DNA from 3 places in the Brevibacillus sp. FSL L8-0520 genome. Region 1 is predicted to be linked to each of the others. Evidence: riboswitches for the same ligand, from Rfam matches in the RefSeq annotation. Region 1 holds a riboswitch; each other region holds the start of a gene.
The links. Region 1 has a riboswitch for glycine ahead of glyA (serine hydroxymethyltransferase). Riboswitches for the same ligand answer to the same signal wherever they lie in the genome.
Positions count from the first base shown of each region.

Region 1 (5,158 bases):
GATGCTGCTTGTGGGAATAACGATGGCGATGACCAACATCCCTTTGATTACCTACATTCAGACCATCGTCCCCGCCCACATGTTGGGCAGAGTCATGTCTTTGCTGACAACGATGTCCATCGGACTCGGTCCGGTCAGCTATGCCCTTTGCTCATTCCTGCTTGAAACAAAGATGTTGGAAGCCGGTACGCTGCTTCTCGTCGGCGGAATTGCTGTCGGCTTGCTCGGGATGAGTCTGATCCTGTTTCGCCACTTTAGGGAGGCGGAGCAGCATCCGCTATGGGCTCAGCAAGGTGCCAAAAAGCAGCAGGAGCAAGAAAAACCGCAAACCACGCTGTCTGTTTGACCGGGGCAAGGGAGGCAGGCGCGTTCGGGGCGTTTGGGGCGTTTGGGGCGTTTGGAGCCTTTGGAACGTTCAGAGCGTTCAGAGCGTTCAAAGCGTTCGGGGCGTTCAGAGCGTTCTGCGCGCCCGGCACACACGCTCCCCTCCTGCCTCTTTCCATCACCTGCAAAAAGAAAAACGCCCGATCCGCATTGGATTGGGCATTTTCGCTTTAGGACGTCTTCCACTTCGCCAATTCGGACGGGAATTTGTCGTTCAATACTTTGATGTAGGTCCCTTTCATCCCGAGAGAACGGGATTCCAGCACACCTGCACTGGCAAGCTTTCTGAGCGCGTTGACGATGACGGAACGGGTCAGTCCGGCCTGATCGGCCAACTGGCTTGCGACGAGCAGGCCTTCTTTGGCATCGAGCTGTTCCATGATTTTTTCGATGGCGATTTGCTCACTGTAGGAAAGGGAGGAAAGCGCGATTTTGGCAAAGGTCTTGTCGCGAACTTCATTTTCAATTTGTTCCGTGCGCTGACGGACAATTTTCATGCCGATTACGGTTGCCCCGATTTCGGCCAGGATCAGATCCTCTGTTTCAAAAGTGCCGTAAGCCCGCAGCAATACGAGGGTACCCAAACGGCTTCCGCCTGCGTTGATCGGAACGATGGTCGTCATCATTTGCGGGAAGAGCGGCAACAGCTCCTCTGGTACCATGCTGTACGGGCTTTGTACCCCCTCATTGGCCAGAGACTGATTGACTTCCAAAAGCTTTTGATTGTAGCCGTATGGCAGCATTGCGCCTGACCGGCCGTCCTGCCCCTGTCCGATGCCAAAATCCTCCCGAACCCCGTTTCCGAGAATCGTCCCGTCTGCCGTCACGATGTAGACGTTCGCGCCAATCACATCGGCCAGCAGCCGAGCCAGATCATGATACCCTACCCCGCTTCCTCCCATCGTCTTTTGCAGCATGACGTTAATCCTTCTAGTTTTCTCCAGTAAATTCATTCCATTTTTTCCTCCTTGCGGTTATGTATAGTCGCAGTATTGTCAGAAAAATCCCGGCTTATACATGCAAATCAAAAAATAGACAATAAAAGAACAGGCCCCTTATGGTTTATGCCATAAAGGACCTGTCCGTTCCACCATTCCCGCAGGAGCCGCTTCCTACTCTTCTGAAACAAACGCCATGTACTGTTCTGCAGAAAGCAATTCGCTTACTTCCGCCGGGTTGCTCAATTTGTAAATCATCGCCAGCCTCCGTCAGCGCAAAACTGAAGCGCGACTGTAAAGCGGATAGGCAGCACATAACTGACTGATCGTATCTCGAACGGACGGATCTCCTTTTCCTTTCAGAACAGCAGCAATCGATCGTCCGATGGTCTTCATTTCCGCTTCTTTCATGCCCCTTGTGGTGGCAGCGGCAGTGCCGATGCGAATCCCGCTGGTGACAAACGGGCTTTCCGGATCAAACGGAATCGTGTTTTTGTTGACAGTGATGCCCGCTTCTTCCAACAGCCGCTCCGCTTCCTTTCCTGTCAGTCCGAAGACGCGAACGTCGAGAAGCAGCAGGTGATTGTCCGTGCCCCCCGAAACCAGTCTCGCTCCTTCTTCGAGCAAGGTCTCGGCGAGAGCCTTTGCGTTTTTCACCACTTGCTCCGCGTAGCTCTTGAACTCGGGCTGCAGCGCTTCTTTAAAAGAGACTGCCTTTGCCGCTATGATATGCATCAGCGGCCCGCCCTGAATACCTGGGAATATCGCTTTGTTTACGCCCTTTGCGATCTCCTCGTCATTCGTTAACACAATGCCGCCGCGCGGTCCTCTCAGCGTCTTATGCGTGGTACTTGTCACGACGTCAGCATGGGGAACGGGCGAAGGATGCACGCCCGCCGCCACCAAGCCGGCGATATGAGCCATGTCTACCATCAGCTTTGCTCCTGCCTGCTCGGCGATCTCGCGAAAGCGGGCGAAATCAAGCGTCCGCGAATAGGCGCTGCCGCCTGCGATGATGATCTTCGGCTTTTCCCGGCGGGCAATCGCTTCCACTTCGTCATAATCGATCAGGTGATCCTCTTCGCGGACCCCGTATGCCACGACATTAAACCACTTTCCCGAGAGGCTGACCGGACTTCCATGCGTCAGATGGCCACCGTGCGACAGATTCATTCCCATGAAGGTATCTCCCGGCTGCAGCAGCGAAAAGAACACGGCCGTGTTCGCCTGTGCGCCGGAGTGAGGCTGGACATTGGCGTAGGCTGCTCCAAACAGCTTTGATACCCGCTCGATCGCCAAGCGTTCGACTACATCCACGTGCTCGCAGCCGCCGTAATACCGCTTTCCGGGATAGCCTTCCGCATACTTGTTGGTCAGAACCGATCCCATGGCGTCCAAAACGTCCTGACTCACAAAGTTTTCCGATGCGATCAACTCCAGCGTCCCGAGCTGGCGCTGGCGTTCCGCTTCGATCGCTTCAAAAATTTCCTTGTCGTGATCCTGCAAGCTCATCGATATTCCTCCCTTGGCTCCCATCTTTCCCGAACGCAAAAAAGGACAGGGGAAAGATAGATAGCACGTAATCTACCTCTCCTCTGTCCTTTTACCTGAGAGTTTAACTCCTGACACGGGAGTCTTCCCCTTGGGTGGCTGTTCGCTCTCTCCAGAGGTGCGTCCAATTGTGGTACCTTGTACCTGAGAGATTCTTTCCCAAGGATTTTTGGGACTTGCTCCTTCGGTGCCGGGCGCTTCGGTCCGGTCTCTCCCACAATCGTCATCCGCTCTATGCAATTACTTCGAATCATACGTCAAGGGATTCAACATTGTCAATAATATTTCGAATAGAATAGCAATTGTTCTTGAGAATGATCCAGTCTGCGGCCTGTCGCCCAAAATGGGTAGTCGCCCTAACACCGAAAGGCCCGCCCGTAAATACGATAGCAGGGAACCCATTCAAACAAAGGAGGATGCTTGCATGAGTAGTCTGTTCAAGAGCGGCGGGTTTAACGGTATCGGTCTTATTCTGGTGCTGTTTATTCTGCTCTCGATTGTCGGATGTTCGGAAGATTGTTAGCAAAGATTGCAAACCGTTCGCTTCTTCATGGATGATTGATTGGGCAGACCGTGGGCGAGCTCCCATATCGTTATAAAAACGCGGGAATTGAACTGCACCTCCAAATGTTAGCTGTGCCTAACAAATGGGGTGCCGTTCACACTCCCGCGTGTTTTTGTCAAATGCGTATTGGTTTTTTCAGAGCGTGGCTTGGCCTTTTGCTAGTGAATATTCCGACGGATGATTTCTTCGATCCCTTCGGCAATCGCCGAGACCGGTCGATGCAAATCAGCCTGGGTCAGCCGGAAACGGGCGTAGCGTTCGTCCAGATTGAAGGCTTCCTGAAAGGCTCCCAGAAAACCGCGAGCTCGTTTGTCCATTTCCAGAAGAACCTCCAGTTCTCCCTCCTTCAAATAAAAGACGGCCTCCAGCTCCTCCAGTCGGCTGCGGTAGGGGCCTGTCGGACGGAACTCAAACTCCTGCACAAATGGGTAAGAGCGCCCGAGATGACGATTGTATTCGCAATCCACTTTGAATAATTGAAAGCCGAGAGACTGAATCGCGTCCAGCACTTTTTCCATCAGCGGATGCGGCCGAACCTCGATGAAGTCTGAATCTCCCGGATCGATGGCATTTTTAATGTCCAGTCCGGTACGCAGGTACACAGGCTGCCGTCCCATCGTAAGCGGAGTCTCGTACGGAAGCTGGAAGGAAAACGGAATGACCTTCTTTTCCTTCGGGTTCAGCACGAACCGTTCAGAAAGACGGTACTTGCCGAGCGTGCATTCTTCCTTTACCTTGCGATCATTTGCCTCGCGCTCATAATGCGTGACGACGTACATATAAATTTCGTCCACATCCTGTGCAACATCGCCACCTGTGATGTGGACCTCACCTCTTACCCATTCTCCCGGGATCAACGAATCGTTCTCCAGGCGGGCATCTACTTGGGCAGCCCCGATACCTACGCTTGCCAACAGCTTTTTAAACATTGACATGGACTCATTCTCCCCTTACCAACGCATCGATTGCCTTGCTTTTTCATGCAGTGAGAAGCTTCTGTACCTTTTATACGGCGGGTCGCAATAAAAGTTTCGCTGCCGAAAATAGATTTCCCGATCTTCATATATCCTCGCGTTTTACTTCAGCAGTCACGAACAAGTGGAGAATCCGGCTGATCGCCACCGTTTTGACGCGCACCTCGACCATCGTTCCTTCGATGATGTACTCTCTTCTCCGCAGCATTTCATGGAGCATCTCCTGGACTTCTGCCACCTGCTCGACTTTTTTTCCTTTCAGGGAAGCCAAGTCTTTTTCCAACTGCCTTGTCATTTGCAGTTGAATCGTTTCATGCAGCTTTGAATCCAGGACGGTGACCCGAATCTCATCGATGACCACCTCTTGTTTTCTCCGGGCCACTTTTTCCGACTGCTTCAAGCTCTGATTTTCCTCCATCAGCTTTTCGTTCAGCAGTTCCAGACTGCGCTTGACAAGCATCATCTGCTCCATTTCCCTGCCGTAAATAAACAGCATTCCCGACCCGCCGAGAATGGCGCCTATGAGCAGGAGAGCTACGTAACGCTTCCACAACATAACCTTCATGAACGCACCTGGACCAGCCATTGAATCGAAATCGTCCCCATATGTGCCCCGAGGAAGGCGACAACGATCATGACAAGCTGTTTGAACACAGGCGAAAAATTGCCCGCGAGGATTTTTTCGATCTGCAAAAAGGAGTCAAACGTTCCGCCCAAGGCACCTACAAGGCCCCATATTTTCAATT
Region 1 is NZ_CP150171.1:3,735,843-3,741,000, forward strand. It holds gene NSQ24_RS18735 (MFS transporter) at 1-346, shown strand, start outside; gene codY (GTP-sensing pleiotropic transcriptional regulator CodY) at 555-1,337, opposite strand; gene glyA (serine hydroxymethyltransferase) at 1,593-2,834, opposite strand; glycine riboswitch at 2,995-3,100, opposite strand; gene yjcZ (sporulation protein YjcZ) at 3,298-3,396, shown strand; gene NSQ24_RS18755 (sporulation protein) at 3,597-4,373, opposite strand; gene NSQ24_RS18760 (hypothetical protein) at 4,498-4,977, opposite strand; gene NSQ24_RS18765 (YtrH family sporulation protein) at 4,974-5,158, opposite strand, start outside.

Region 2 (5,158 bases), 2.0 Mb from region 1:
ATATCCTCCATCATTTTGCGGTACAAGACGCCGCCCATCACGTTTTTGGAGCCCGGATACTCGCCCCGCTCGAGGAGCAGGACGTTGACACCCGCCTTTGCCAGCGTATACGCGCAGGACGTACCGGCCGGCCCCGCTCCCACGACAATGACATCAAATTTTTCCGCCATACTGTACCTCCTTGCCAGCCGTCACCTGGAACGCGTCGATCAGCATCGGAACGATCTCGAATGCATCCCCGGCAATGCCGTAATGACAGGATTGGAAAATGGGTGCCTGCGGGTCTTTGTTGATGGCAATGATCAGGCCGGAGTTCTGCATGCCGACCAGATGCTGGATCGCTCCGGAAATGCCAATGGCAACATACAGCTTGGGCGTGACTGTCACCCCGGTTTGGCCTACCTGGTGGGCGTGGTCGATCCATCCCGCCTCGACGGCATCCCGGCTCGCCCCTACAGTGCCTCCGATCGCCTCGGCCAGGCGATGGATGAGCTGAAAGCCTTCCTTGCTGCCGAGCCCCTTGCCCCCTGCGACGATAATGTCAGCCTCGTCCAGGCGGATTTTTGTCTGCGTTTCCCGGACGATCTTCAGCACCTTGGTCCGAATGTCTTCCTCCCGCAACGGGATGGATTCCTCGATGAGCTCTCCTTTGCGGCTGGTGTCGATCGGGAGCGCTTTCATGACCTTCGGCCGCACCGTGGCCATTTGCGGCCGGTGCTTTTTGCAGAGAATCGTGGCCATGATGTTGCCGCCGAATGCGGGCCGGCTCGCTTCCAAAAGCCCTGTCGCCTCATCCACATCGAGCATCGTCGTATCCGCAGTCAGCCCTGTCTCCAGATCGGTGGCAACCGCGCTGGCGAGGTCCTTGCCCGTCGAGGTCGCACCGTACAGGATCGTTTCCGGCTTGTGCTTTTCTACGCAAGCAATGACTGCACGCATGTACGATTCGGTCCGGTAATCCCGGAAAACGGGATCATCGTAGAGATAGACCGTATCGGCACCGTAGTGAAACGCGGTCGCGGCCAACTGCCGAACTCCCTCTCCAATCAGTATGCCGGCCAGGGGTACTCCCCGCTTGTCTGCCAGCTTTCGCCCCGCTCCCAAAAGCTCCAGGGAGACAGGCACGATTTTCCCGTCCTGGTGTTCGAGGAATACCCACACGCCTTTGTACTCGTCCAGATTCATGCCCGTGCCTCCTTCCCTGCAAAGAGCTCTTGTTTCTGCTGCAAAATTTCCATCAATCGCTCAACCTGCTGCTGTGCCGATCCCTCCAGCATTTCGCCGCCTTTTGGCTTTTCCGGAGGCCAGACCTTGGCCACAATCGTCGGGGAGCCTTTGAGACCCAGCAGTGTCCTGTCGACGTCCTCCAGATCGCTGACCGCCCAGATTACGGGCTGGTAGCGTGCGGCGCGAAGCATGTTGGGCAGCGGCGAATAGGGTACCTCGTTGATTTCCTTTTCCACCGAAAACAGGCAGGGCAAAGCGGACTGAATCACTTCATAGCCGTCCTCCAGCTTGCGGTGGACGATGGCATAGCCTTGCTGCTTGTTTACCTCGACCACCTTTTTCACGCTGGTCAAAGGCGGGATGTCGAGCCGTCTGGCAATGCCCGGTCCTACCTGGCCCGTATCCCCGTCGATCGTCATCTTTCCGCAGATGATCAGGTCGATCGGCTTTTCCTTGGCGATTTTTTCGAGGGCTTTCGTCAGCGCATAGCTGGTGGCCAGCGTATCTGCCCCGGCAAAGGCCCGGTCGGTAATCATGTACCCCTCATCCGCACCGATCTCGATGCATTTCCGGATCGCTTTGACAGCGGGCGGAGGCCCCATGGTCAGGACGGAAACTGTTCCCCCGTACCTTTTTTTCAAGCGGACAGCTTCCTCCACGGCATGCGCATCGTACGGATTCAAAATGGCAGGCGCGCTGGAACGGTCCATCGTATTTGTCTTCGGGTTCATCTTGATGATCTTCGTGTCCGGCACCTGTTTGATACAGGCGACGATATGCAGCATGAAAAACTCCCCCCTTGCAGCCCGGCGGGGCATCGTTTCGATGGCAGCTCTTGCACAGGTTGTCTCTTTTTGACACGACGCTTCGGGCGGCATGTTCATCATTGATATAACGTATTGCTCAGCGCTGTCGAATAGACCAAGAACTGCCAGAAGCGGGGGATCGATCAATTTTTTTCAATCCATTGACAAGCTCGCTTCGCTCCTTATAATTGATTTATAAATCACATATCGTTCGGATGAACCATTCAGGAGAAGACAGATGTCTACCGACGGGGCAAGGGAACCTTCCCGAAACTCTCAGGTCTAGGAAACTAGTAAAACTGCATGGGGACGAGCCTCTGGAGAGACTCCCTCTTTTTTCGAAAAGAGGATTGGGCACCGAAGGAGCAAATTCGCCGCGGCGAATAATCTCTCAGGTAAAAGGACAGAGTGGACGCTTGGACTTATACAAAAACGGTTAGTAATTTGTCGATAAAAAGCTTTGCTGTCAGTTCTCTCGAAGATATTCGTTCTTCGTATGACGAAGTTTTTTATGTGTTGCAGAAGGTTGAACATTTTACATGTTGCTAAACTTTTCTGCGCCCATCAACAAATGCGGTTTGCCGCCGGTTTTTTGTATTCTTATTTACGTAATTTTGTACGTCCTGCGACCGTCTCCAGAGAACATTTCATTTTCGGGTGAAATGTTTTTTCTTTTTCTCTTCAAAAACAGCAAGGGGGAAACCGAGATGGACATGCTTATGCAATGGTTGGAAATGGTGAATGGATTTGTGTGGGGACTGCCTACGCTGATACTGCTCGTCGGCACTGGGGTAATGCTGACGATCCGCCTTCGAGGGCTGCAGTTCAGAAAGCTGTGGTATGCGCTGCGCCTCGCTTTTGGGAAGCAGCAGGAGCAAACAGCGGCTGGGGACATCAACCACTTTCAGGCGCTGATGACCGCGCTTGCGGCAACGATCGGGATGGGAAATATCGCCGGGGTGGCCACGGCTGTCGCGGTCGGCGGACCGGGTGCTCTGTTCTGGATGTGGATCACAGCTCTGTTCGGGATGGCGACGAAATACGCCGAAGCGATTCTCGCTGTCAAGTACCGCATCCGGCAGGCTGACGGCACATTTTCCGGCGGACCGATGTACTATTTGGAGAAAGGGCTGAAGCAAAAATGGCTCGCTGTTTTGTTCGCCCTGTTTGGAACAATGGCTTCCTTCGGGATCGGAAACATGGTCCAGTCCCACTCCGTCGCTGAAGCGGTACAGTTGAACTTCTCGATCCCTCCGGTCGCAACGGGGATTGTGCTCGCTGCCTTTACCGCCTTTGTCATCCTCGGCGGCGTGAAAAAGATCGGACAGGTCACCGGCGTCATGGTGCCGTTTATGGCCCTTTTCTATATCGTTGCCGGAATCATTGTCGTGCTCTTTCATGCGGGTCAAGTACCGCAGGCATTGGCAGACATTGTACACGGAGCGTTTAACGGCACATCGGCTGCAGGCGGCTTTTTGGGAGCGACCGTAGCCATGGCGATCCAAAAAGGGGTTGCCCGGGGGGTTTTCTCCAACGAGGCTGGTTTGGGCAGCGCACCGATCGCAGCCGCGGCGGCAAAAACAGACGAACCGGCCAAGCAGGCGCTCGTTTCCATGACAGGGACGTTTATTGATACGATTCTCGTCTGTACGATCACAGGGCTTGCTTTGGTCACTACGGGAGCCTGGTCCACCGGTATGTCTGGCGTGGAAGCGACTACGTACGCCTTCCAAAGCGTCTTCGGTCAAGCCGGCAGCTACGTGCTGGCCGTTGCGATCATCCTGTTTGCCTACTCCACCATCCTCGGGTGGGCGTATTACGGCGAGAAATGCTTTGAATATTTGTTCGGCAAAGGCTCTGCCAAATACTACCGATTCGTCTGGGTAGTCATGGTCGCTGTCGGAGCAACGATGAAGCTCGATCTGGTCTGGACGCTCTCCGACATCATGAACGGCTTGATGGCAGTGCCCAACCTGATCGGCCTGATCGGACTCTCCGGTGTGGTCGTTGCCGAGACGAAGCGCTTTTTGAATGGGCCTCTGGAGTCGAAGCTGTCACAGTAAATATGCTCGCACCCCAAAATTTTCCCCCTCATAATGAGGGGGTCAGGTTGCAGACAAACTCCCTCGCTGAACGAACAGCAGAGGGAGTTTGTTTAATAATTTGATGAAAATACCGAAGGTGTTTTGATCGTTCACCTTTTGGCGACCTGATTTCCATAGCCAGGTCGCCATTTTTTTCAAGTTCATGGCAGCGAAAACAAGCATCGCCTGCATCGTGACCTTCTCCAGTCCTCGTAAGGTCGTCCAACGCATGCCATGCTTTTCCTTCATATCAGCGAATACACGTTCAATCGTTTCTTTCCGTTTGCTATAGATTTGTTTGTTTTCCTCGGTATGCCGGAGGTGGTCTACCTCTTCGAGGTAATCAGCCCAGATGTGGCGACTCACTCTCTTTGTGTAGTCTTTACTTTCCGTGCATTGTTTCAAGAACGGACAACTTCGGCAAACTTGAGAATTTGATCGATAGATACGGTACCCATCCTTGTTTGTTGTCTCATATGTTAAGATTTGCTCGTTCGGGCAGATGTAGCAGTCGAAATATTCATCATACACATATTCGTGCTTTTTAAAAAAACCTTCTTTGGTGCGTGGTCTTGTGTAGGGCATAACGGGGCGAATCTGGTCATCAAGGAGTGTTTTACTGATGTAAGGCGTCTTGTATCCCGAGTCCACTGCCACAGCTTGAGGCTGTGCAAACGTCTTTCGCACTTGATTCAAAACATCCTCAAAAACCTGACTGTCATGCACATTGCCTGGCGTTACCTTGGCACCAAGCACAAATCCATTTCGATCACATGCTGTATGAAAACTATAAGCAAATACACGTTCCTTTTCCCCTTTTACAAACAATCCGCAATCCGGGTCAGTTGTGCTGACTTTCACCTCCTTCTTCGAAGTTTCTGTCTTTTTTTCAAGGGGCTTCTTTCCATGTGCAATACGATCCTGATTGATTTCTTCGTCCAGCAGCTCTTGATATTTCTTCGCTTGTTCTTCAACGATTTCTTTCACGTATTTATGCTTATTCGCACTGGCTTTTACATGCGTAGCATCAATGAAAAGCAC
Region 2 is NZ_CP150171.1:1,762,717-1,767,874, reverse strand. It holds gene NSQ24_RS08840 (FAD-dependent oxidoreductase) at 1-170, opposite strand, end outside; gene NSQ24_RS08835 (electron transfer flavoprotein subunit alpha/FixB family protein) at 154-1,185, opposite strand; gene NSQ24_RS08830 (electron transfer flavoprotein subunit beta/FixA family protein) at 1,182-2,012, opposite strand; glycine riboswitch at 2,341-2,450, shown strand; gene NSQ24_RS08825 (sodium:alanine symporter family protein) at 2,741-4,096, shown strand; gene NSQ24_RS08820 (IS1182 family transposase) at 4,139-5,158, opposite strand, start outside.
Region 2: it holds a riboswitch for glycine, as region 1 does, so the genes downstream of both, NSQ24_RS08825 (sodium:alanine symporter family protein) here and glyA (serine hydroxymethyltransferase) in region 1, are expected to answer to the same signal.

Region 3 (5,158 bases), 1.5 Mb from region 1:
TGTTTTCAGCACGCTCCGCGCTTCCGGATGGACGGAACGGGAAACCACGACCTTGCTCTTGTTCGTGTGGCCTGCCGCCATCATTGCTGCCTCTGCCAAAGAAGTAGCGCCGTCGTACATCGAGGAGTTGGCCACTTCCATGCCCGTCATTTCACATACCATCGTCTGAAACTCAAAAATAGCCTGCAGCTCCCCTTGGCTGATTTCCGGCTGATACGGGGTGTATGCGGTAAAAAATTCGCCCCGCAGCAGCATGTGGTTGACGACACTCGGGATATGATGCTGGTACACACCCGCTCCCAGGAAGTTTGCATGCGTACTGAAGTTGGCGTTTTTATTAGCAAGACCGGAAAAATATTTGACCAGCTCCGGTTCGGACAGAGCCTCGGGAATTTGCAGGGAACCTTTGAAACGAACTTCTTCCGGAATATCCGCGAACAGCTCTTCCACCCGGGAAATGCCCAGGGTGTCCAACATCTCGCGTTTATCCTGATCGGTTTGAGGCAGGTAACGGTATTTCACGAACGTTGTCCTCCTTGTTTATCGGATCTTGGATTGGTTGGTTTACTTTTTGGGACGTTTGTAGAACGGTGTGGCTGCCACGACAGCCTTCAGCCGCTTGCCGCGAATTTCTACTTCCAGTTCGGTGCCTACAGCTGCATACTCGGATTTGATCAGCGCGAGTCCCACATTCTTTTTCAACGTCGGAGACTGAGTGCCCGTCGTAACCTCGCCGATCTGCTCTTCCCCGACAAAAACAGGGTAATGCGTACGCGGGATGCCGCGGTCGATCATTTCAATCCCAACGAGCTTGCGGGGAGCGCCGTTTTCCTTTTGCGCCTTGAGGGCTTCCTGTCCGATGAACGGCACTTCTTTGTCTACCTTTACTGCAAAGCCGATACCCGCTTCGATCGGCGAGATGTCTTTGCCGAGCTCTTGACCGTAGAGCGGCAGCTTCGCTTCAAAACGAAGCGTGTCCCTGGCGCCGAGGCCGCATGGTACCAGCCCTTCCGGCTTGCCGACCTCGAGGAGGCGGTCCCATAGCTGAATCGCTTTGTCGCTGTCCAGGTAGATCTCAAATCCGTCTTCTCCGGTATAGCCGGTGCGCGAAACGAGAGTCGCAATGCCGTCGATCACGACATTCCGCTTGAAACGGAAAACACCGATTTCCGTCAGGTTCGTGTCGGTCAGCTTTTGCAGGATCGATTCGGCAAGCGGCCCCTGGATCGCCAGCTGTGCTGTTTGCGGTGAGATATTCTCGATCTGTACACCCTCGCTCAGATGCTGCTGCATCCATGCGTAGTCCTTGTCGATATTTCCCGCGTTAATCACCAAGAGGTAGTGATCGTCGGCGTATTTGTAGACAAGAAGGTCGTCCACCGTGCCCCCGTCCGGATAGCAGAACACGCTGTATTGCGCTTGCCCTGCTTCCAGCTTGGAAAGATCGTTGGTTGTAAGGCGTTGCAGGTAGAGATAGGCTCCCTCCCCTTTTACCTCAACCTCTCCCATATGAGAGACGTCAAACAAGCCTGCTTTCGTCCGCACTGCTTCATGCTCCTGCGTGATACTGGAAAATTGCACGGGCAAATCCCATCCGCCGAAATCAATCGTTTTGGCCCCGTATTTTTCATAGACAGGGAACAGCGGCGTGCGTTTCAGTGTCGTCATTTCGGGCACCTCCTGTTTTTTTCATGCAAAAAAGGACAGAACAAGAGAAATGAATACGCCAAATAAGGCGCCCATTTCTCCTCCTCTGTCCTTGGTACCTGAGAGTTGCCTCGCTTGATGCGAGCCGTTCCTTTGGCATCGCTTGCAAGTTTCCCCTTTGGTGGCTCCCGAAGAAGCTCTCTCCAGAGATGCGTCCAGTAGAGGTACTTTTGCCTGAGAGATTCACCATACCCGGCTTGCTCCTTCGGCGCTGCCTTACAAGCAGTCTCTCCCTGCTACTTTCATTCGCGGTGGATACTGGGTGATACATAAATGTTCCAAATACATTCCATACTAGTTGAATGAACTCCTTCTTTATCCTACCACGTGAGCGCATTCTTGAAAATATGCAAATTGCGAATTAACTTGGAAAATCACTAACAAATTTTTTGATCAAAAAGAATAACGTTCACCTTTGATTTACGATATAGCATTTTCATGACAAAACCCCAAAGCGGAGGTAGTCATATGCCGAACGTTCCCGTTTCCTTCGATACCGATTGGATGGATTTGCTAAATGAACGAATGAAGCAGGACGGCCCCTGGGACAAATGGGAGCTGTTCCAGCTTACTTTGGAAGCCGAAGAGGCGATGGCTATCCGCGAGTTTGACCAGCTTCAGTGCTTGCAATACCTGCCTACGCTCCAACCGTTTCCCCATCAGCTGCAGACGGCGGAGCGCGTTTTGAACGAAATGCGCGGCAGGGCCATTCTCGCTGACGAGGTGGGCCTGGGCAAAACAATCGAAGCCGGGCTGATCATGAAAGAGTACATGATCCGCGGGCTGGCGAAAAAAATACTTATCCTCGTGCCGGCATCGCTCGTAATCCAGTGGACGAAAGAATTGAATCAAAAATTCGGCATACCCGCTGTCGCCCAAAAGAAGGAGTATATGTGGCGGCAATACGACGTCGTGGTTGCCTCGATCGATACAGCCAAACGCGATCCCCACCGCCGTCACGTCCTGGACATCGATTACGACATGCTGATCATTGACGAAGCCCATAAGCTGAAAAACAAAAAAACGCGCAACTACCAGTTCGTCAAGGAGATTCGCAAAAAATACTGCCTGCTGCTGACCGCTACTCCGATCCAGAACGAGATGGATGAGCTCTACAATCTGATCAACCTCTTAAAGCCCGGCCATCTCGGACACACGTCCAGCTTCTCCACAACCTATGTGGAAGGCAAGCGGCAGGCAAAAAACAATGAGCAGCTCAAGACCGAACTGGACAAAGTGATGATCCGGAACAGACGCAGCGACGGAGGCGTGCATTTCACCAGCAGACGCGTCCAGTCCATTCCGATCGAGCTTTCCCCCGAGGAAGCCGCGTTGTATCAGGGCGTAACGCGCTTCGTCAAAGAACAGTATCACACCGGATCGGGCGGCTATAACTCGCTTGCGTTGATCACGCTGCAGCGCGAGGTTTGCTCCAGCCGGGAAGCCGCCTTTCTCACGCTCTACAACATGCATCAACGGGCAGCAGAAGACTCCCCTGTCCGCGCGGAAATCATGGAGCTCGTCGAGATGATCAAGAAAATCGAGTCACATTCCAAAGCTGCCAAGGCAGTCGAGCTCATTCAGCAAATCAACGACAAGGTCATCATCTTTACCGAGTACCGGGCCACGCAAAACTACTTGCAAAAATACTTGCACGATCACGGCATCACCTCTGTTCCGTTTCGCGGAGGATTCAAACGGAGCAAAAAGGACTGGATGACCGAGCTGTTTCAAAATCGCGCACAGGTATTGATCGCCACGGAAGCCGGCGGCGAGGGGATCAACCTGCAGTTCTGCAATCAGGTCATCAATTATGACATGCCCTGGAATCCGATGCGGGTCGAGCAGCGGATCGGCCGGGTCCATCGCTTGGGCCAGCAGCGGGACGTACACATCTACAATTTGTCTACAGTAGGCACCATCGAAGAGCATATCCTCCAGCTCCTCTATGAAAAAATCGACCTGTTTGAAATGGTGATCGGCGAGCTCGATGACATCGTCGAACGGCTGAACCTCAAGCAATCCCTGGAGGAAAATCTGATCAGCATCATCATGGACTCTTCGTCGGAGAAAGAGATGGCTCTCAAGCTGGACAACATGGGCCAAGCCATCCGTGCCATGCGGTTGGCCAGGAAAACCAAGGAGCCGCTGCCGGAAACAGCCGAACAGTAAGCTCATCTTGCAACCTGCAGTCTCGGGAGGGATAGAACGATGAACCAGCAGCGAGTCCGCAAGTATGTGGAGCAGTACTTGTCCGCCTTTTCTTCACACATCATGGAGACACATCCAGATTTTCTGACTGTCAAACTGCCGGTCGAGGTAGACAAGGATATCGGAAACCGCCCTTTCTACTGGAGCTGGGTCGAAAAGATGAACCTGCCCTACCAGCCGCTGGTGCTGACTTTTTGCTTCGATCCAGACCGCATGCCGGACGACAGGCGGGCGGAGCATTTGCATTTGGGCGCAGCTCGTCTGCAGCAGATTTTTCAGTCGACGCGCAAACACGGCAGCTTTGTCTGCATGTACGAAACGCTGCCGCAAACCCGCGCTCAAGCCTCTTCCCGCCAATCGGTGCCGCTGGTCCCCTGGCTTGGGGTGAATTGGAAGGTCTCATTTATTTGCGACAAAAAGCGTGATCTCATCCTGCATTTCGGGGTGAATTTACACCAGCCGCACATCGTACGGGACTTTTATCCGTTCCTGCTGCAGCGTCAACTTGCCCCCTCCATCCCGGATTATCACTATACGCTTGACCGCCGCATTACGATCAGCCAGGCGTTTGCGATGATGGAAGCAGAGATCCGCCGCATTCTGGCTCAGGAAGACCAGACATGGGCGGCAGCAGCGAAACAGCGACTGGAAGAAGAGCTGCAAATCCTGGAGGCGTATTACCGGGAGCTGGAGGAGAGGCAACGCCGAACGGCTGATGATGGGAATGAGGCTGCCAACGAAGCTGATAAGGGCGGGGACGAGCTGCAAGACGGGCACTCCGGGAAATCAACAGGTTCAGCAAGCAGCGCAGCAGACAATGTTGAGAGTGCTGCAGCCGAGCCAAATGGCTCCCTGAACCTTCTCCTGGAACAGGAAACCGAACGCCAAACGACTGCGATTCAAGCGGTCAGCCCGTCATTGGAGGAGCATCGCTCGGCAGGCGGAAGAATTCTCGACTTTTTGCGGGCCAACAGCTTTCAAGAGACGCCCCGCGAGAAGATCGACCAGACCGAATGGGTGGCCAGTACACCCGAGGAGGAAAAGCGGCGTCGCATGGAAGAGATGCGCTGGCAATACGAGCCGAGAATATCGGTTCAGTTCATCAATGGCGGCCTTTTTTATCTGCAATCCGCTCCGCCCTCAGCCCCTCCGCACGGCAACGGGCGAAAAATGTAAAAGGACAGCGAGAAAATACGAACGGCAAGAGACAATAACCAACAAATCTTTTCGCCCATTCTGG
Region 3 is NZ_CP150171.1:2,277,006-2,282,163, reverse strand. It holds gene gcvPA (aminomethyl-transferring glycine dehydrogenase subunit GcvPA) at 1-522, opposite strand, end outside; gene gcvT (glycine cleavage system aminomethyltransferase GcvT) at 565-1,668, opposite strand; glycine riboswitch at 1,860-1,953, opposite strand; gene NSQ24_RS11340 (SNF2-related protein) at 2,176-3,879, shown strand; gene NSQ24_RS11335 (YqhG family protein) at 3,919-5,094, shown strand.
Region 3: it holds a riboswitch for glycine, as region 1 does, so the genes downstream of both, gcvT (glycine cleavage system aminomethyltransferase GcvT) here and glyA (serine hydroxymethyltransferase) in region 1, are expected to answer to the same signal.